Regions from separate parts of the Halobacillus ihumii genome, predicted to be linked through region 1. Evidence: predicted binding sites of a transcription regulator. Region 1 holds the regulator's gene; each other region holds the start of a gene.

Region 1 (7,431 bases):
AAGACAAAGAATGTTCCAGCATAAACCTTTAAACCGCCGTGAAGAGCCATACCGTTTAACGCACAGGCCATAGCAAACTCTCGAACGCCAAACCATACATTACGGCCTGAATAATCGTTGCGGGAGAAATCTTCTTCTCCCTCTACTGTTGTTTTGTTAGAACCGGCTAGATCAGCACTTCCTCCAAAAAAGTAAGGCACTGTTTTAGATAAAGCGTTTATAACTTTTCCGGAAGCTGCACGAGTTGCCAGGCTATCTTCGCCAGCCGTAAATGATGGAAGACTTTCCTGCCAATTATCCGGAAGGTCGCCATTGATGGCTTGCTCAAGTTCCTCTCCAAGCTCAGGGTATGCTTCCTTGTATTGTTTCATAAGGTCATTCCACTGCGCTTCTTTCTCTTCACCATTTTCCTGTACTTTTGATTTGAAGTCATTATAAACTTCATCTGGTACATGAAATTGTTCTTCGTGCTCCCAGTTATAATGCTGTTTCGCGGCCGTAATTTCTTCTTCACCCAGGGGTGCACCGTGAGCAGCAGATTTACCCGATTTATTAGGGGAGCCGTACCCGATCACTGTTTTAACTTCAATCATGGTTGGCTGCTCTGTATTTAGTTTTGCCTGCTCAATTGCCTGAGCAATGGTTTCAGTATCTGTACCGTCTTCAACGCGAATGACTTGCCAGCCATAAGCTTCATAACGTTTTTCAACACTTTCACTAAAGGAACGGTCTAAGTCGCCGTCTAGGGAAATATCGTTTGAATCATAAAGGACAATTAACTTCCCTAGCCCTAGATGCCCGGCTAAAGAAGCAGACTCTTGAGACACGCCTTCCATCAAGTCACCATCGCCACAAATGGAGAATGTATAATGATCTACAACATTATAGTTGTCGCGATTATATTTAGCTGCCAGATGAGCTTCTGCCATCGCCATACCCGTGGCCATGGAAATTCCTTGTCCTAATGGTCCAGTGGTGGCTTCTACCCCATCAGTATGGCCTACTTCTGGATGACCAGGGGTTTTTGAATCCCACTGACGGAACGATTTAATGTCCTCAATCGTGACATTATAGCCAGAAAGATGCAGCAGACTGTAAAGAAGCATAGATCCATGTCCCGCTGATAACACGAAACGATCCCGATTGAACCAATCCGAATTCTTCGGGTTATGGTTCATATATTGGGTCCAAAGTGTATATGCCATTGGAGCGGCACCCATCGGCATTCCCGGATGCCCCGATTGTGCTTTTTCAACTGCGTCAATCGTAAGTGTTCGTATTGTATTAATAGATGTCTGTTCAAGGCTTGCTGCCATGTAAACATTCTCCTTTCAAATTCCGTATATGTACCATGTATAATCCTATAATGAAAATGAACAAGTGACAAGCATTGTTATCGTTTTTTCTACAATTTCTCTTAAACTTCTCAAGTATTTTTCCCCAGTTTCTCTAAGATAAACAAAAATACCGCACCCTATAATCGGTACGGCATTTCTTATTAATGCTTTTTCTCGTTTCGCTGCATCTTTTTAACCTTTTCTGGTGTAACATCATTGCCTTCTGGATCAACAACTGTCATACCCTTAAGCTGGTTTTTGAAGGAGCTTCGAACATTTTTCAGATATTCCTGACGCAGCTTTTTCTGCTCCTCTTTTTCAGCTTTATTAAGGCCTTCCTGTTTTGATTTATTGGCTAGTTCATTGATTCTGTTAAGCTTTTCATTAGATAACATTTTGCCCATACCCCCTTACCTGGTATTCGCCATGAAAAACACAAGCGCCAAAAGACCCTTGTTCTATTTCATATATTACCTGTCCTCTTGCTGTTTTTCAAGGGAGACGAACTCCTGATACCTGCGATGAACGGTTGCTTTGGAAACATCATAGCCGAGTCCTCGCAACGTTGCCGCTATTTCTTTAAAAGTTAACTTGTTGTTTCTTAAACGCACCACTTCTTCTATCGGAAAAACAAGCCGTTCTCTTCCTGGAGCCAAGTGCTGATTCGATAAGTTATGACTAGGATCGTATCCTTCCTGGACAGCCTTTCTCATTCCTCTCTTAATCTTCATATTATGTATCTTTCGCTGGTATTCTTCAACGATCCCTACAATCTGTAAAACCATCGAATCTGATTCAGAAATTTGTAATTCCCCTTCATGGGAAAGTGAATAAATACGAATTCCGAGCTTTTGCAGCTGATGAAAAAGGGCAATTTTTGTGTTCCCTCTACCTAACCTTGTCTCATCTTGAATAAGAAGGGCCTCTGCTCGTCCATCTGCAAAATGGTCTAATAAGCGGAAGACACCTTCTCTTTCGATTTCATAACCGCTGGCTTGCTCTTCAATGCAATCTACTATTTCTATGGATTGATGCTCAGCCAACTGCATTAATTCACTCCGTTGTCTTTTTAAGGAAGATACCTGTGCTTCCTTCTCAGTACTTACTCGACAATAAAGAACTGCTTTCATGATGCCTCACCTCTTGATTGAATCAAATCAAGGATAACTTACTTATATACTTGTGACCATAGAGAAATATAAAAAAGCTAAACTGGCCGCAAACAATAGAATATACGTAATATCGAGCTTAGAAAGTTTGTTAAACATATGATCCATCCTCCCGATTAGAACAATCGTTCTTAGAAACGTTTGTTCGCGTTTGTTACTTTTATTATATACGAACAGTCGTTCTTGTCAAGTTTTTTCGAACGCTTGTTTGCGTTTTTTAAAACCGCATGGTACAATGTGGTTACTATAATCCTATGTACGAGGTGGCAGTCTATGAATAAACTTTCAAAACGTCAGCAAGCAATACTAGATTTTATTAAAGAACAGGTATTATTGAAGGGCTATCCTCCTTCCGTAAGAGAAATTGGACAATCTGTCGGCCTTGCTTCAAGCTCAACCGTTCATGGTCATCTTTCTCGACTAGAGAAAAAAGGTTATTTAAGGAGAGACCCTACGAAACCGAGAGCCATAGAAGTAATTGATTTAGAAGAAGACCAGAGCATCCCAAGGGGCGAAGCTTCCTATGCCCCGGTTATCGGTACGGTAACAGCTGGGTCACCAATCACTGCTATAGAAAACATTGAAGAGTATGTGCCTCTCCCAGACTCTTTGGCAGGAGCAGATGAAAATACTTTCGTACTTGTTGTTCAAGGAGAGAGTATGATTGAGGCGGGTATTCTAAATGGAGATATGGTTATTGTCCGCCAACAGCAAACTGCTGAAAATGGCGACATCGTCGTGGCTATGACAGAAGAGGAAGAAGCTACCGTTAAACGATTTTTCAAAGAGAAAACGCATATTCGATTACAGCCTGAGAACGCAACAATGGAACCGATTATACTAGATGATGTTTCGATACTAGGCAAAGTAGTCGGCCTTTATCGCACGGTCCATTAAAAAATCCGGGAGCCGATCAATGGCTCCCGGATTTTTAATGGACAACATAAAAAGCCCCATGAGCCAGGCGGCTTCATGGGGACCATTATTAATAGGTTTGTAAATACTGTTCGCGCTCCCAAGGATGGACTTGCGTACGGAACATATCCCATTCAATTTCTTTAGCTTCAATAAAATGTTCAAACAAATGCTCACCAAGAGCTTTTACCATGACTTCATCAGACTGCAGCTCAAGAAGCGCGTCAGAAAGTGTTGCAGGTAAATCTTTAACGCCGTGTGCTTCACGCTCTTTTTTGTCCATTACATAAATATTGCGATCAACGGGAGCAGGAGCTTCCAGCTTGTTCTCGACACCATCGAGTCCAGCAGCAAGCAGTACGGCCATAGCCATATACGGATTAGCTGCAGGGTCAACACTGCGCACTTCAATACGTGTACTCAGACCGCGCGAAGTCGGAACACGAACGAGCGGGCTGCGGTTTTGGCCGGACCATGCCACATAACAAGGAGCTTCATAACCAGGAACCAGACGCTTATAAGAATTGATCGTTGGATTGGTTACGGCTGTGAAGTTAGTCGCATGCTTCACAATACCCGCTGTAAATTGATAAGCTACATCAGATAGCTGCTCTTTGCCGTTTTCGTCAAAGAAAGCATTCCCATTTTCATTAAATAATGACATATTGGCATGCATCCCTGAGCCGTTCACACCGAACAATGGCTTAGGCATGAATGTTGCGTGTAATCCGTGCTGGCGGGCAATTGTTTTAACAGCTAATTTAAAGGTCTGAATGTCATCACAATGCTTCACTGCATCAGAATATTTGAAATCGATCTCATGCTGGCCTGGAGCCACTTCGTGGTGAGAAGCTTCGATTTCAAAGCCCATCTCCTCTAACTCGAGCACGATATCACGGCGGCAATTTTCTCCTAAGTCAGTTGGGGCCAAATCAAAGTACCCGCCTTTATCGTTCAGCTCCATGGTAGGATCACCGTTCACATCAAGTTTAAATAGGAAAAATTCAGGCTCTGTTCCAATGTTAAAAGCGTTGAATCCTAGCTCTTCCATCTTCTTCAGGTTACGTTTTAAATTGTAACGCGGGCATCCTTCAAATGGTGTCATATCAGGGTTATAAATATCACAGATAAAGCGTGCAACTTTTCCCTTTTCAGATGACCAAGGGAACACAACGAATGTATCAAGATCTGGAACTAAGTACATATCTGATTCTTCAATACGAACAAAACCTTCGATGGAAGATCCGTCAAACATCATCATACCTTCAAGAGCTTTATCTACTTGACTTACTGGTATTTCCACGTTCTTAATCGTACCTAGCATATCCGTGAATTGTAATCGGATAAACTTTACATTTTCCTCATCAATCTTCTTGAAAATCTCATCTCTTGTTAATCCCATGTGTCTCCTCCTATGTCTTTAGTGGAAGAATCTAGATAATTCTCCCTGCCTTATACTAGCCTTGCCCTGCCTCCCCGCGGTGAAAAGTTCTTGTTGTAACATACGGCGAAGTTCTTTGTCAGTGAGTTCATTGCGAACTTCCACTTCTTCACCACTGTATGTTTCCTTCTCCGGCTGATGGGTAAGTGTAAGCACCTGTTTAATTCCAGCCATGTTCACACCTTTTTCTATAAGGTCCTTAATCTCAAGCAAACGATCGACATCATTAAATGAAAAAAGCCGCTGATTGCCGTTTGATCTTACTGGATTTACTAACTGATGCTGTTCATAATACCTAACTTGCCGGGCAGAAAGATCAGTTAAGGATTGTACAATCCCCATCGGGAACAACGGCATGGAACGACGAACTTGATCACTCATCGATTTGCCACCCCCAAAAGAAATTCTACCACTATTATATAGCTATTGTAATTAATGTGTCAAGTTATGTTAGATAAGCTAACATGAATTTGTATATAAAAACTGAAGACGATAGCCTTCAGTTTTTTAAGGATGTTTTGGGTTGGGCAAAGCCTGATTGGATTAATTTTTCTGCAGCTCGGCCAACAGCAATTTTAACGTGAGCATATGTTAATCCGCCCTGAACAAAAGCTGTATAAGGCGCTCTAAGAGGGCCGTCAGCAGTCAGCTCTAAACTAGCTCCTTGTATGAACGTCCCTGCTGCCATAATGACATCACTTTCATAACCAGGCATTGGACTTGGATGCGGCGTTACATGAGAATTAATCGGCGAGGCTCCCTGGATGGCCTGACAAAATTGAACCATCTGTTCAGCATTATCAAAATCAACTGATTGGATGAGATCCGTTCGCGGTTCATCAAATCGTGGTGAAGTAGAAAACCCAAGCGAATCAAGAAGCTTCGCTGTAAAAATAGCCCCTTTCAACGCCTCTCCAACGACATGAGGAGCTAAAAATATTCCCTGATACATCTCTTGTAATGTATTTAAACTGGCTCCTGTTTCTTTACCTAAACCAGGAGCAGTTAATCGATAACTGCACAACTCAATTAACTGTTTTCTTCCAGCAATATAACCGCCGATCCGCGCAAGGCCTCCACCTGGATTTTTAATGAGTGAGCCCGCTATAAGGTCGGCTCCCACTTCTACAGGTTCCTGTTCCTCGACAAATTCACCATAGCAATTATCTACAAACACAACGACATCGTTTTTTAAAGATCGAACATAACGAATCATCTGTTCAATTTCACTTATTGTGAAGGATGGTCGATCCGCATAACCTTTAGATCGCTGAATGGCGACAACCTTTGTCCGTTCCGAAACCGCATCTTTCACTAAACCCAGATCCACTTCCCGGTTATCCTTTAAAGGAACGGCTTGATAAGTAATCCCGAAATCAGCCAATGATCCTTTATCCTGCCCCTCTTTACCTCCGATAACTTCCTCTAACGTATCATACGGTTCTCCGGTGATATATACGAGCTCATCTCCTGGTCTTAAAACACCGAAAAGGGCTGTGGTAATAGCATGTGTCCCTGAAATTATTTGCGGTCTGACAAGAGCATCTTCCGCTGAAAAAATCTCTGCATACAGCTCTTCCAGAGTATCTCTTCCGAAATCATCATATCCATAGCCTGTAGTGGGGTTGAAATGAGAATCGGACACTTTTAACTTTTGAAAAGCATCCAGTACTTTTTGTTGATTTTTTTCTACTAATACTTGTATACCTTCGTGCTGCGAACGAATTTGATGCTCTGCTGATTCTATATATTCATTCATCTTTCTCTTCCTAACTATTGTATAATCTTATTTTTCAGTGGATGATCCGGACGGATAAAACCATGCAATGCATATCCTTCCTGGTCTTCATGAAACTTAACCGAGGCAACAATACTGCCTTGTTTAAATTGCTGAAGCTGTTTTCCGTCTGAAGCAGGGATAAACACGTTATATTCATACCATTCTTCTTTTAAAACACTCTCTACTTTATCAAGAATTCGCTTGATATCAATCGGGTCTTGCACGCTTACCGTCAAGGACGGGAAAGCATTCGGGATGAAGTCATCTTGCAGGAGATCCCTTTTATTATAAACAGTCAGGGAAGGCAGATGATCTGCTTGCAGATCCTTCAAAAGTTTATGGACCGTCTTTTCCTGTTCTAAATGGTCTGGATGAGAGGAATCCACCATATGAATAATAAAATCCGCTTCCGTCACTTCTTCTAATGTTGAACGGAAAGCCGCAATTAATGTTGTTGGCAGGTCTTGAATGAAACCAACTGTATCAGAAATAAGCGCCTTAAACCCCGAAGGCAGACTGACCTGCCGCGTTAATGGATCGAGTGTAGCAAACAGCAGGTCCTCTTCAAACGAATCACTATCTGTCACTTTATTAAAAAATGTAGATTTACCGGCGTTCGTATACCCTACGATTGCTATTTGAAAGGCATAGTTATCTTCGCGCCTTTTTCGATATTGGTTCCGTTGTTTTACAACGGTTTGAAGACGGCGTTTAATATCATCAATACGACGCTGAATATGACGCCTATCCGTCTCCAGCTTCGTTTCACCAGGCCCTCTCGTCCCAATT
Region 2 (7,431 bases), 560 kb from region 1:
CCACCTACAATTCCAATTGTTTGACCGATAGGCTTAGGCAAACGGATCCCGGCTTCACGAAGGAGTTCCATCGTAAGTTCCATTAAAAAGGCCTCAATTACAGCGGGAAATGGGAGTCCTTCCCTTGTCGCCGCAATCGAAAAAGCCAGTTTTGACGGAATCAGCCCTGGATGATAAGAAACGAGTGCAATATACAAAGCAGGTAAAAAAACAGCAAGAAACGCAGCAAAATACCGTAACGTCCGCAGCAAGCTCCCGATCATCCAGCGTTCATAATAGTCCTCCGGGGAATGCATCATAGCCCCAAATGTAGCGGGGGCAATTAGAACAAATGGCGTCCCATCAAGCAGAATCGCCACCTTTCCCTCCGTCAGCGCCGCAGCCACCTTGTCCGGCCGCTCCGTATTATGCATCTGTGGAAAAGGTGATAGAAAACTATCTTCAATCCATTCCTCGATATAACCTGACTCCGGAGCATCATCTAAATCAATGGTCTCAAGCCTTCTGTTAACCTCTTTGATTAGATCCGGATGAACGATACCATCTATAAAAGCAACCGTTAAATTATTTTTTGAGCGTCGTCCAATTTGATGTGATTTAAACCGTAAATTTGCATCCCGAATACGACGGCGGATCAGCATCGTATTCGTCCGGATGTTTTCCGTGAATGCATCTCTCGGTCCGCGGATGGTCCCTTCAGAAACAGGCTGTTCAATGCTTCTGTCTTCCCAGCCTTTTGTATCGATAATTAATAACTCGTCTGTCCCATCAACGAAAAGTGCTGTTTCACCTGATAAAATAGCCAGTGATGCATCGTCTAGTGTCGTCACCTTTTTTACAGTGGCACTTGAAATGAAATGATACGACAATCTATCTAATAAGGCCGTTTCTGTCTCCTCAGATCCTTTCCTGATTTCATCGACTCCACTTTGGAGATTTTTCATAATACTTTCGTTTATTACTTTTGTATCGGTTAGACCATCTATATAAATAATGGCAAAAGCAGGACCCGTTTCTCCGATAACAAAAGGTCTGGTTATCAGATCGCCTGGCTGATCCAGCATTTTTTTAACCGTAACGATGTTCTGTTCCAAACTCGTTGACAATTCAATGGAGAAGTCCTCCTGCTTTGAATGATCTTGCTCTTTTGTCTTATTTCTTTTAGGTGATTTAAAAAACACGGACAATCCCCCTCACATAATAGAATTGTTGACCTACTATATAAGTTTTATACCTTGAGAATCTATCCATGATCGACAGTTTTCGCACCTTGAACCCAAGTAGTGGTATAACCCTCTGTAACCGGGAACCCTAAGGTTGACTTTTCAACTAAGATAGGAGCTATTAGGGATGAAATTTATCTATCTGACCACAGAGCTTTTGATAGGATTTGTTCTGCTTTTTATCATCGTGAAGTTTGTCGGTAAGAAAATTATTAGTCACATTACTCCCTTTACCTTTATCGCATCGATCGTGTTGGGCGAGTTATTGGGAAACGCCCTCTACGATCATAAAATTGGCGTCCTCTATATTATCTACTCTGTGAGCTTGTGGGGAGTGTTATTATTCCTGGTAGAATACCTTGGGCAAAAGTTTCTGCCCTTTCGAGGTGTTTCTGAAGGAAAACCGTCCGCTTTAATAAAAAATGGAGTTGTAGATCGGGAGGAATTAAAGAAAAACCGTATGAACCTGAATCAACTGCAGAGCTTGCTCAGACAAAGTGAAACCTTCTCCTTACGGGAAGTAGCTTTTTGTTATTTAGAAGCAAACGGGTCCATCAGTATCCTGAAAAAAACGAAGTATCAAAAAACAACACAAGGGGATTTCAATATGTCTATTACCTCCGTCCATGTCCCTGTCACCCTGATCCGGGATGGGAAAGTACTAAAGGATGAACTGGCTGATTTAGGTGTTGATGAAGTCTGGTTACAAACACAACTTAACGCCCAGGGTATTTCCGATCCCCAAACGATTTTCATAGCCGAGTGGCTGAAAGATGATGGGTTATTTGTGCAAACGTACTAATAAATCTTCACCACCTTATACCAGCACAACCTCATAAATCTGCTCAAACTCAATCGTTATGCGTTCATTGCCGGTGCTCATGCAGGACATCTTTTTTCTATGAGGGTCTAGATGCAATACCTTCGCTTTCCTATCGCTATAATTAAACCCATTGTAATAAGTGATCCTGACGAGTAACCCGTCTTGGATTGCACGCTGGAGAGCCAGCTCATTCTCCTCAGCCTGCTGTTCATCGATCATCTTCTTCGGAACTCCTTCATCTTCCTGCCAGACTTCTTTAATAAGTTCCACGTGTTCCGGCAGCATTAGCGATGTCCATTTGATTGTCCCTCTATCCCGATTTCGATCTTCCATTATTGTGCCTCCAATCGTCTTCGCTGCAGCATTAAAGGGGTTAGAGACAATATTCTAGCTTTTTTAAACGTTCGCACTTTTCTCCGTGAATAACAATAAGCAAGAATATCCTCCTCCCTGGCCTCAAGAACTCTGATGGTTCTTTGTGACATGTGGCCGTCTGCATCCAAATAAATCATTTCCAGCTTTTGTTTTTGTTCAATTGCACGAATCAGCAACCCTTTCATCTCTTTCACCCCTTTTAGGCGTAATGACCGCCGATTTTTTGACTGCGTTCAGGTATAATCCCGCCGCTCGTATAGCTGCTGGCTCGCAGCAAAGCTGTCGATCCATAGCGGTCACGAATCGTGTCCATCACAGCCCCGAGTGCTTTCTCTTTTGACCGATCTTCAAACAGGCTCAGCTGAACATCTGTTTCTTCTCCCAAATTGGTAAGGGCTACAGAAGCTCTCCTAATCTTGCTTGAGCCATCGTAAAACCGATTGAATAGACGCAGACACATATGGTAAACCTCCATCGTAGAATTTGTCGGCATCTGCACAGATAATGATCGACTGAACCCGCCCCCTGTTTCGGTTGAATAACCGATGCCCAGGTGTACAGTCCTGCCTTCCTTGTCATCATAACGGGCCCGCCGGCAGGCTTCTTCACACAGATCAAGCAGACAGGCAAAGATCTCCTCTTTTTGATAGTCCCTCAGCAAAGTAATTCCGTGGCCATATGATTTTTGTTCCGTTTTAACAAAATTTCCATAGACGGGACTGAGGTCAATCCCCCAAGCGTGCCAATATAATTGTTCACCCATGATCCCATAGTTCTTCTTCAAGTATTTCAACGGATGTTTCGCCAGCTGCCCGAGCGTCACAATGCCCATACGATTCAAGTTTCTCGTCATCCGTGAACCAATCCCCCATATTTCATGGATGTCACACGGCCATAACAACTCCTCGACATCCTCATAACGACATTCGGCAATCCCGTCACTCGCTTTTTTCGCATGAATATCCATGACCACTTTTGCCAAAAACTTATTATCCCCAATGCCGACGACACACTCAATTCCAAACTGTTCCCGAATCCGGGACTGAATCAGCTCAGCAATCTCATAAGGAGAACCATAAAGCGTCCGCAAACCGTTCACTGTCACCCATAACTCATCCACTGAATACACATGAATCGCTTCTTTGGGGACAAAATTCTTCATCATCTTTGTAATCTCTACAGATACAGCCAGATAGTCGCCCATATGCGCCGGAGCAATCACCAGCTCCGGGTCCTCCGGCAATTCAAAGAAGCGGCTGACATTACTGATTCCATGCTTCTTTTTTAGAGAAGGAGAAGCAGCCAGAACGATGCTGCCGCGCCTGCTTGTATCCCCCACCACGGCAAGCAATGCGGTTTTCGGATCAAGACCGCGCTTGACACACTCTATACTTGCATAGAAAGATCTCATATCAATGCACAAGACATCATTTCTAGGATAAATTGAATAGTCCATTATTCCTCACCTTTCGCACGAACATTTGTTCTTATTGTATGCCAGAAGCCTCACGTTGTATACAGGAAAGTTAATCCACTCTTAAAAAAAGCAGAATCGAAAAAGAGGAAAAGAAGCAGCAGATTCACGAAATCCGTCAAGATGAGAAGAACCATTTGGAAACTTTCAAGAAAATCTACATCATCCTGACAAGCAGACAACCTGTCCCTCAAATCACCTAAAGAATGCCCGAACACATATAGGGAGGGAGTCGCAGAAGCTTTTAAAGATGAACAGGAAACCGTCGACTTTTATTTAGAAATAGCCGACAAAGCACACGACATGTTCACCAAAGACTCCTTCAGACGCGGCGACAGATGAACAAAACCATGCAGTGTAGTTCCTCTATTTCTTAAACTAGTTCTAATTTTCTCCAGCCCCCCTCTTCGACAAAAGTACTTCCGAAGCGTTATAATAAAGGAAATAGATTAAATCATGGAGGGATCCTTATGATTGTTCGATTGTTATCTGCCTTCATGGTCGCAGCGGTGCTGTTAACGCTCCTTACCCTCTTTGTTCCACAATGGCTGAACGGAGCCTGGGTGGTACTATGCGGGCTGCTTGCGATCGGATTCGGCTATTTAGCCTTTGCGTATGTACGCAAGACGATGGCGTTATTAAAGAACTCTAAAGAAGACAATCAGAGCCTATAGCTCGGATAGCGAAAAAAAACACAACCTCATGCAGGGTTGTGTTTTTGTATTTAATCTTCTTCCTTATAAAAAATATCCAGCTTATCCCAGATATCTTCAAATTTCTCAAGACGCTCCTCTACTTCATTCCTTCTTTCCTTCCCAACCGCCGCTACCAGCGCATTGACTACACTGAAAGGCGCCACAAAAGAATCAATAAATGTCGGAAGCTGGCTTGAGGCTGTCAATGCCACATCCGCATGCGGAATGAGTGGGGATAACAAAGAGTCGGTAAGGGCGATCGTTGTCGCTCCCTGCTGTTTTGCGTAAGCTGCCATGTTGATCGTACTTCGTGTATAACGGGAGTAACTAATCGCGAAGACCACATCCCCTTTCCCTAGTTCGTATAACTGTTCCGCACTGTTTTCCACCGTCCCGACTCTTTCAGTGTTGCCTAGCAAAATACTTAGATAGTATTGAAGAAATACACCGAGTGAAGCGGCACTTCGATTCGCAGAAATATAAATAGTTTTTGCTTCAAGCAATGCTTCAACCGCTTGGAAAAAAGCTGTTTTATCCAGTTGCTCCATCGTCATGCGAATGTTTTCCTGATCATGGTGGAACATATCATAGATCGTCTGCTCTCTTCCTTCCCCCATTTCTGAAGACAACTTCAGTCTTTCTGTCGTGGACAGTTGCTGTTTAACAGCGTGCTGCATAGCCTGCTGAAATTCTGGGTAGCCGGAGTATCCTAGAAAGACAGCAAACCGCACGATCGTTGCCTCACTAACTCCAGCTTCCGCCGCCAGTTTAGCTACATTTAGAAATGGGACGGTGCTGGTATTTTCCAATACATAGGAAGCTATTTTCTTCTGTGATTTACTCATTAATGAAATTTTTTCAGCCATAAGCTGATAAACATTGTCTTCCATACTATATCGATTCCTTTACTATGAAATTCTTTAGCTATTTATGAAATATAAATTTCATATTAATTATATAAAAGAAATTAACTATTCACAAGTTTACTTTATCGATGTAAAATGAAGTATATATTTCATAATAAATAAAATAAGTAATATATTTTTCTGAAAGGTGGAGTGTTTATGCAAACCAAAAACGAAGCGTTAGCGGAGTTCCTAAACAGAACACCGAAATCCAAGGAGTTCTCAACAGCAGCCAAACATGTGATGCCCGGCGGTGTGACAGCCAATATTAAAGCCTTTGACCCTTATCCAATTATTATGGGCCAGGGCGCTGGCGCGTATCTATATGATATCGATGGTAATAAATATGTAGATTACCTCCTCTCATACGGCGCCCTCATGCTCGGACACGGCCATTCAGCCGTGACTCATGCCATCCAGTCCCAGATGGAGGATAACGGGACATTTTTATTCGGAACCCCGCACCGCCTTGAAGTAGAAATGGCGAACAAAATCATGCAGCACTACCCGAGTATGGAAAAGATTCGTTATACAAATTCAGGTACAGAAGCGACCCTTTTAGCCATCCGCATGGCCCATGCTTACACAGGCAAGCACAAAATTGCCAAGTTTGAAGGTCACTATCACGGAGGTTATGACCAAGTCCTCTTAAGCGTTAATCCTCCGATAGACAATGCCGGTCCCGCTGCGGAGCCGTCATCTGTTATTGAATCAAAAGGAGTCGACCCATATCATCAGGAACACACCATCGTCCTGCCATTCAACAACCTTGACGCTGCAGCAGAGATTTTACGGAAAAAGAAAGACGACATCGCAGCGGTAATCCTTGAGCCAATTCAGAGCGGATTTATCCCAGCGGAACAGGCCTTTATGGAAGGACTGCGTAAGGTTACAGAAGAGCTCGGCATCCTGCTTATTTTTGATGAAGTCAAGACAGGTTTTCGCATCGGGCTCGGCGGTGCTCAGGCTGCTTACGGGATCACACCTGATCTTACTACATTAGGAAAAGTAATCGGTGGCGGTTTTCCGGTGGGGATTGTAGGAGGAAAGCAAGACGTGCTCATGACGAGCGCTCCAACTTCCAACTCAGATGTGTTCGACTCCAGCCAAAGTAAAACCTCCCAAGCAAAAAATGTTTTGTTCCATAGCGGCACATACAACGGACACCCAACTATTCTAGCTGCCGGGCTCGCCACCATCCACGTCCTTGAACAAGAGATGGATCATGTTCTGGTCACAACCCGCCAGTTGAAAAAAGGAATCAGCGAACTGTTTGCGAAACACGGAATTTCCATGCAGACAATTGGTCTCGGATCTATTTTCAATGTAGTCATCACCGATAAAGAAAAGATACAGAACCATCGGGAATTTCAACAAGCAAATTTTTCGATGAGAAAACAGTTGGATTTTCTTTTGCTAAACGAAGGTATTTATACGAAGCCGTTAAATCGCTACAGTTTATCGACGGTTCACGGGGAAAAAGAAGTGCAGGATACACTTGCCGCTTATGAACAAGCCTTGTCAAAACTCAACTGAGAGTAGAGCATCCATAACTACTGCCAGGCGGACCTTAATTTTAGTTACGGCGTTATGTTTGTGCGTTAAGTCGTTATGACGTCGAGTTAGGGAAGTATCTATTTGAGACAGGTCGCTATATTTTTGAGACAGGACGTTATCGCATCACGTCAGGGAGCTATCTAAAAACATGCTGATAATAAGGTGAGGCGAATCCACCACTCTCTTTTTTGAAAATGGAAATGAAAGGATGACCTGAGGTGGTAATTATATGTAAAAAGGTTGTCCTTTAAGTGGTTTACACTTTTGGGACAACCTCATTTCTTCACACCTTCTTTAAAATGATTCATAACGGACGATTTCATCTCTCGGTACGTGGTTTTTTGGCTTTGGAGTTTGGTCTGGATACCCGAGTCCTAGT
Region 3 (7,431 bases), 3.7 Mb from region 1:
GTTCATTTCACTAAAGGCGAAGTAAAAGAAATGGCTAAACACCTAGGAGTCCCTGATGAAGTAATTCATAAACAGCCAAGTGCCGGACTGTGGGAAGGGCAAACGGATGAGAATGAGATGGGAACAAGTTATGAAATGATTGATAAATACTTAAAAGGCGAACAAATCCCTAAGAAAGATCAGGACATTATTGACCGCCTGCATAAACGTTCGGAGCATAAACGGCAGCTTCCGGCTGCACCGTCTCCAACAATTACCTAATATTAACTGAGTAAAACATTCTTCTTAGTCCATAGTAATGGAAAAAGGAGAATGTTTTTTATGTGGAAAATAATTGCTGTTTCTCTATTGAGTGGTATGTTTCTCGTTGCTTGTCAAGCTGATGAACCTGCTGAGACAGGCAAGGAAAGTTACTTTTACGAACCGGTTGAATATGGAAAAGAAGATGCCCCGAAGCAAGAAGGGAAAATTCCAACAGGTGAGGAAAACTACTTTAAGCGACGGGCAGATGAGGAAATGCGGGATACAAAATATAGCGAAACAAACAGGTCCCACGATAACGATTTCAATAATGAAGATTCCATGGAAATTACCCAGGCCGTTAATGAATTTAAAGAAGTTACTCAAACCCAAACTTTTACAAACGGTGAACGAGTGTATGTAGCTGTTATGATTAACCCACATGATCGAAGGAATGGCAAGGTGATTAAGAAGATACGTCAAAAGGTAGAACCCATGACTGATCTTCCCGTTACGATTTACTCAAACAATAGTCAGTGGGAAGATGTAAAAGATTTGAATGCAAGGTCAAAGGCTCAACAACTGCCAGAAAACCTAAGAGAAAAAATCAAACAATTTTTTCAGCAGAACGATTAATCCTGATTGTTTAATATCTATTTTCAAATGTGATATATTGTTATAGGGAAAACTTGCTCCAAGAGAGGAGAAATACCTATGGCTGGACATTCAAAATGGAACAATATTAAACGTCGTAAAGGGGCGCAGGATGCCAAGCGTGGTAAGCTGTTTATGAAGCTCGCTCGTGAAATCTTCATGGCTGCTAAAGAAGGCGGCGGAGATCAGGAAATGAATTCAAACCTTCGTTTAGCGGTAGAAAAAGCGAAATCCAACAATATGCCAAACGATAATATAGACCGGGCTATTAAAAAAGCTACAGGCGATCTCGATGGCGTAAATTATGAAGAGTTCACATACGAAGGCTATGGACCAGGCGGCGTAGCCGTAATGGTTAAAGTACTCACCGATAATAAAAACAGAACTGCTGCCGATGTTCGTCATGCCTTTAACAAAAATGATGGAAATCTTGGTGAAAATGGCTGTGTCAGCTTCATGTTTGACCGAAAAGGTTATCTAGTCATCGATAGACAATCAACAGAAGCAGATGAAGATGACTTGATGCTGGAAGTAATCGAAGCAGGTGCAGAGGAAATGGAAACTGGTGAAGACCAGTTTGAAATTTTCACAGCACCTGAAGATTTTACAGAAGTTAAGGCATCCCTTGAAAAAGATGGATATACCTTTCAAACTTCAGAAGTGACGATGTTCCCGAGCACTTATACGCCCCTGGATAAAGAAGGCGTTGAAAAAATGTTGAAGCTGATTGATATGCTTGAAGATCATGATGACGTGCAGGACATCTATCACAATTTAGATGCGGATGATGAAATACTCGAACAGCTCTCGTAAAATGAAATCCTCCTAATAATAGCTTTTGTTTCTGTACATACTAGAAACAGAAGCTATTTTATTTGTGAGGAGGATCAAAATGTTCCGATGGATTTATGGAGTTATGCTTATTCTTTCGTTTACTATATGGCAGCTTTCTGGGACCGATGAGACGTTATCAGGGGAGGACGTGCCTAAACAAAGATCGGTAGAGAGAAAAGCAGAAATGGTATCTTCTACACCTAGTCACAAAGAGCCGGTCACCTTTCATGTTATTACTAAAAAGCACTATATAGACGGGGTTACAGAGATTACTGAGGAACAAGAGGTCATTTGGTCAATGGAAGACTTCTGGGCCAAGTACAGCGACTGGACGATTGAAGAACATGAACTGGAGAATATGGTTTTTTCTAAACAGGTTAATGAAATTTCTCCGATTACAGAACAACAGGGCTACTTTGGCGTGACAGAGGATGGAGAATTGGCAGTCTTTCAAGGAACACCTAATGAAGGAAATGTAATGGAGTCATTTAATCCTATTCCACTTAAGCCCCTTGAGGCAAAAAGTAAACTAATATTGACGGATGGAATCAAAATAACCAGTTCTGAGCATTTTCAGCAAGTCATCAGTCAATATACTGAGGCCGAGGATATGTAACGCAATTGATAGATCTACTAAATTTCCGGCAGTGTTGCCGAATAGAACTATTCATGGCCATGCTATAGACGAAAGGATGTTCAGAAGAGGTTTTCTGAACATCCTTTTTTCGTTAAAAATTATTGTCATTTCCCACTTTGCTTTCCGGTTTTTCTTTTATACGAACGTGTGCTTGTGTGTTACAATGAACAGAGTGACAATAATTTAGGTTCAGAAGGGAAATAGATGAATGATTGCTTATGTAAAAGGCCTCCTGACAACAGTAGAGGACGATTCAATTACGGTTGAAACTCAAGGGATTGGGTATGAAATTCTTTGCGCTAATCCCCTTCATTTTCAAAGCGAAAAGCACAGGGAAGTTAAAATCCATACTTTTCATTATATAAGAGAAGATCAGCAATTACTGTTTGGCTTTAAGAAGAAAGAAGACAAGCTTTTATTTGCTAAGCTTCTGAATGTTTCTGGAATCGGTCCAAAGGGTGCACTCGCCATATTGGGATCCGTAAGTGTACCAGAATTTGTCTCGGCTATCGAACAAGAAGATGAGAAATACTTAACCCGTTTTCCTGGGGTAGGCAAGAAGACAGCCCGACAGATGATTTTAGATTTGAAAGGTAAACTGATTGTCTGGCTTCCAGAAGAAGAAAATGAAGACTCGCTTTTCTATCAGGAAGATCCTACTGTGAAGGATAAACGAGTACATATAGAAGAAGCGCTTGAAGCTTTGAAGGCACTGGGTTATTCTGATCGCGAGCTTAAAACGGTTCACAGTGAACTGCTCAAGTCAAAACAGGGACAGGTTGATGATCTGGTTAGAAAAGGACTTCAGATGCTCATGAAATCATAGAGGGAAGGAGGTAAATCTATGGAAGAACGCATGATATCAGGAGAATTACAAGGAGAAGAACGGCAAATTGAGCTAAGCCTCCGTCCAGAAAGCCTCAATCAATATATTGGCCAAGAGAAAACAAAGGAGAACCTGCGTATTTTTATCGAAGCTGCAAAAATGCGTCATGAACCGCTTGATCACGTTCTACTGTATGGTCCTCCTGGTCTTGGTAAAACAACACTTGCTTCAATTATTGCAAATGAAATGGAAGGTCAATTTCGCTCCACATCTGGTCCAGCTATTGAACGTGCTGGTGATTTAGCAGCCATTTTATCCTCATTAGAAGCAGGGGATATTTTATTTATTGATGAAATTCATCGGCTGCCCCGTTCTGTAGAAGAAATTCTTTATCCCGCTATGGAGGACTTCTGTCTAGATATCGTTGTCGGGAGTGGTCCTAGCGCCAGGTCCGTTCGGCTGGACCTTCCGCCATTTACCCTTGTTGGTGCTACGACGCGAGCAGGATTATTGTCTGCTCCGTTGCGTGACCGGTTTGGCGTGCATAGCCGCCTTGATTTTTATGACCCAGGTGCGTTATGTGACATCGTGGAACGGACAGCAGATATCTTTTACGTAGAGATCGCAAGAGATGCTGCTGTCGAAGTTGCGCGCAGATCCCGGGGGACGCCGCGAATTGCAAACCGCTTATTGAAGCGGGTACGTGATATTGCTCAAGTAAAAGGGGAAGATATGATCAATGAGGAAACGACTAAGACTGCGTTGAAAATGCTGCAAGTCGACGGAGAGGGACTTGACCATATTGACCATAAATTATTAACGGCTATTATGGACAGCTTCAAAGGGGGACCTGTAGGATTAGATACGATCGCGGCTACGATTGGGGAAGAATCTCAAACGATTGAAGATGTCTACGAACCATTTTTATTACAGATGGGCTTTATTCAGCGGACACCAAGAGGCAGAATGGTGACGCCGAAAGCATACATCCATTTTAATAGAGAGGTGCCAGAAGCTTGACTGGGTTTGGAAAAATCTTTATTGTAATAGGGATTGTATTTATAGTTATCGGAATTATTTGGAGTCTGATTGGTAAACTGCCAGGTGATATTAGTTTTAAAAAAGGCAATGTTACTTTCTATTTTCCAATTATGACTTCAATTATAGTCAGTATAGTGTTATCACTCATTTTTTATATTATCGGCAAAATTCGTTAAGTTTAGAATAGGGGATTGACATGGACGTTAAGCAATATGATTTTGATTTACCGGAAGAACTCATAGCGCAAGTACCACTATTAGATCGATCAGCTTCTAGGTTAATGGTTCTGAACCGGGACAAACATGAAATTGGCCATCATCATTTTTCAGATATTAAACAGTTTTTGCAGCCTGGAGATTGTCTTGTGTTGAATGATACCCGGGTGCTGCCGGCTCGTCTTTATGGCTCGAAAGAGGATACGGGCGGTAAAGTTGAGGTTTTACTCTTACACCAGGATCATGAAGATGAATGGGAGGTTCTAGTTAAGCCTGCCAAAAAGGTTAAACTGGGAACGAAGATAGTTTTTGGCGAAGGGAAACTTGTAGCAGAGTGTATTGGCCTGCAAGAACATGGAGGGAGAAAAGTACGATTCAGTTATGAAGGGATATTCCTGGAAGTACTTGAATCGTTAGGGGAGATGCCCCTTCCTCCATATATCAAGGAACAGCTTCCAGACCAAGAGCGTTATCAAACCGTGTACGCGAGGGAAGAAGGATCAGCAGCTGCCCCGACAGCGGGGTTGCATTTTACAAAAGAGCTGCTTGAAGAAATTGAACAGAGCGGTGTTGAGATTGCCTACTTAACGCTGCACGTAGGGTTAGGGACGTTTCGTCCTGTCAGCGTTGAAAATGTTGAAGAACATGAAATGCACGCCGAATTTTATCAACTCAGTCATGAAACCGCCGAACAGCTTCAACGTGTAAAGCAGAAAGGCGGAAGGATAATCTCGGTGGGGACGACTTCAACCCGCACGTTGGAAACCATTATGCGTGACCATGAAAGTTTTAAAGAGGCAAGCGGCTGGACGAATATTTTTATTTATCCACCTTATCAGTTAAAAGCCGTCGATGGTCTGATCACAAACTTTCACTTACCGCAATCTACACTTATTATGCTCGTCAGTGCCTTAGCAGGAAGAGACTTTATTTTAGAAGCCTATCATAAAGCGGTGGAAGAAAAATATCGGTTCTTTAGCTTTGGCGATGCCATGCTCATTTTATAAGTCGAGGAAAGAAAGGAACGAAATCATGGCAATCAGATATGAATTACTTAAAACATGTAAACAAACAGGGGCAAGACTCGGTCGTGTCCACACACCGCATGGTTCGTTTGAAACGCCTATGTTTATGCCAGTAGGAACACTTGCTACGGTGAAAACGATGAGTCCTGAGGAACTGGAGAGAATGGGGGCATCGATCATTCTCTCTAATACGTATCATCTATGGCTTCGACCTGGAGAAGATATCGTTGAGGAAGCAGGCGGGCTGCATCATTTTATGAATTGGAATGGTTCCATCCTTACAGATTCTGGCGGCTTTCAAGTCTTTAGTTTAAGTGACTTGCGCCAAATAGAAGAAGAAGGGGTTCATTTCCGAAATCATATTAACGGTGAGAAATTATTCTTATCTCCTGAAAAAGCGATGCACATTCAAAACTCTCTTGGGGCCGATATTATGATGGCTTTTGACGAATGTCCGCCCTATCCTGCTGAGCACGATTATATGAAAAAGTCAGTAGAGCGTACAAGCCGATGGGCAGAACGTTGTTTAGAAGGTCATCAAAAACCTGACACCCAGGGCTTGTTTGGTATTGTACAAGGAGGGGAATATGAAGACTTGCGTCAACAAAGTGCAAAAGATCTTACCTCCCTTGATTTTCCCGGTTATGCTATAGGTGGTTTATCTGTTGGTGAACCAAAGGATGTTATGAACCAGGTGCTCGATTTCACCACACCGCTCCTACCTGATCATAAACCGCGTTACCTTATGGGGGTGGGCTCTCCAGATTCTCTTATTGATGGCTCTATCAGGGGTATTGATATGTTTGACTGTGTACTTCCTACAAGAATTGCAAGGAATGGCACCTGTATGACTTCCCAGGGACGACTTGTTGTAAGAAACGCGAAATTTGCCCGCGATTTTCGTCCAATTGATGAACAATGTGATTGCCATACATGCAGGAATTATAGCCGTGCCTATATCCGTCATCTCGTGAAAGCAAATGAAACGTTTGGCTTTAGGCTTACTACTTATCATAACCTGTATTTTTTGTTAAAATTAATGAGGCAAGTTCGTGAGGCCATTAGAGAAGATCGACTCGGTGACTTTAGAGAAGAATTCTTTGAACAGTATGGTTTCAACAAACCAAATGCAAAGAACTTTTAGAAAGGGGGAATATGAATGGATACATTAGTTGGGTTATTGCCGATTATTTTGATGTTTGTTATATTTTATTTCCTGTTAATCCGTCCACAACAGAAGAAACAAAAGAAAGTGCAGCAAATGCAGACGGAACTTCAAAAAGGAGATAGAATCATTACCATTGGAGGTCTACATGGGACAATCCATGCATTGGACGAAGCTACATTAATTATTAGCTCCCAGGATGGTACACAAATGAAGTTTGACCGTTCCTCTGTACGTGAAAAGCTTAATCAAGATTAATGGAAAAATCCCGCAATCAGCGGGATTTTTTTATAATCGTTCAAATAAATTAGTACTCATTTTACTAAACTGACTTTAGCTGGATGATGTTCAGCTATTTTTTTTCGGTAGTTCTTCTTGGCATATTGACCCCGATCATTCCTCCTAATAATGCAGCAATAACAAGGCCTCCAAAATAGCTCAACTGGGTGAGAGAAACCCACGAATTCTCAAATATTAATTGAAATCCAATCATAGCTAATGCGAAAATCAGCCCTGTTAAAATACCAGACAACCATCCTTTTTGTTCTGCTTTATAGGCGGCAATAAGCCCGCCAAAAGCCAGGATGGTTAAGCCGGCTACTAACGAAATTTGATTGAGGGTATCGATATCAATAGTTGTAAAACGCAGGAGAATAGCGAGAACAGCAGCAACCACTACCATCAATAACAGGATTGAACCTATGCCGTAGCCGAGAACACCTTGCAGGAGTTTCTTCAAGAACATCATCCCCTTTTTTTAGCTTGTCTTCTAAACTATATGCATAAATCCCCTA

The links. The regulator LexA, encoded in region 1, represses DNA repair genes until DNA is damaged. The targets are predictions, from matches to a motif close to CGAACATATGTTCG.
Region 2: the regulator LexA is predicted to act here: its motif matches at 3,896-3,909, upstream of G6R08_RS17900 (DNA polymerase IV).
Region 3: the regulator LexA is predicted to act here: its motif matches at 2,506-2,519, upstream of ruvA (Holliday junction branch migration protein RuvA).

Annotation. Positions count from the first base shown of each region.
Region 1 covers NZ_CACVAO010000001.1:4,133,921-4,141,351, reverse strand. Annotated here, with positions in the region: gene tkt (transketolase) at 1-1,316, opposite strand, end outside; gene G6R08_RS20705 (DUF896 domain-containing protein) at 1,499-1,732, opposite strand; gene G6R08_RS20700 (YneB family resolvase-like protein) at 1,808-2,467, opposite strand; gene lexA (transcriptional repressor LexA) at 2,780-3,403, shown strand; gene glnA (type I glutamate--ammonia ligase) at 3,492-4,823, opposite strand; gene G6R08_RS20685 (MerR family transcriptional regulator) at 4,842-5,243, opposite strand; gene G6R08_RS20680 (methionine gamma-lyase family protein) at 5,362-6,621, opposite strand; gene hflX (GTPase HflX) at 6,636-7,431, opposite strand, start outside.
Region 2 covers NZ_CACVAO010000001.1:3,576,655-3,584,085, reverse strand. Annotated here, with positions in the region: gene G6R08_RS17920 (spore germination protein) at 1-1,181, opposite strand, end outside; gene G6R08_RS17915 (DUF421 domain-containing protein) at 1,351-2,025, shown strand; gene G6R08_RS17910 (YolD-like family protein) at 2,041-2,379, opposite strand; gene G6R08_RS17905 (WYL domain-containing protein) at 2,379-2,606, opposite strand; gene G6R08_RS17900 (DNA polymerase IV) at 2,621-3,877, opposite strand; gene G6R08_RS17895 (hypothetical protein) at 4,366-4,569, shown strand; gene G6R08_RS17890 (MurR/RpiR family transcriptional regulator) at 4,620-5,480, opposite strand; gene G6R08_RS17885 (aspartate aminotransferase family protein) at 5,655-7,031, shown strand; gene G6R08_RS17880 (nitroreductase family protein) at 7,347-7,431, opposite strand, start outside.
Region 3 covers NZ_CACVAO010000001.1:385,470-392,900, reverse strand. Annotated here, with positions in the region: gene nadE (NAD(+) synthase) at 1-261, shown strand, start outside; gene G6R08_RS02110 (YhcN/YlaJ family sporulation lipoprotein) at 322-876, shown strand; gene G6R08_RS02105 (YebC/PmpR family DNA-binding transcriptional regulator) at 955-1,707, shown strand; gene G6R08_RS02100 (BofC C-terminal domain-containing protein) at 1,787-2,344, shown strand; gene ruvA (Holliday junction branch migration protein RuvA) at 2,574-3,191, shown strand; gene ruvB (Holliday junction branch migration DNA helicase RuvB) at 3,210-4,211, shown strand; gene G6R08_RS02085 (DUF2905 domain-containing protein) at 4,208-4,408, shown strand; gene queA (tRNA preQ1(34) S-adenosylmethionine ribosyltransferase-isomerase QueA) at 4,429-5,454, shown strand; gene tgt (tRNA guanosine(34) transglycosylase Tgt) at 5,480-6,616, shown strand; gene yajC (preprotein translocase subunit YajC) at 6,632-6,895, shown strand; gene G6R08_RS02065 (TIGR04086 family membrane protein) at 6,990-7,376, opposite strand.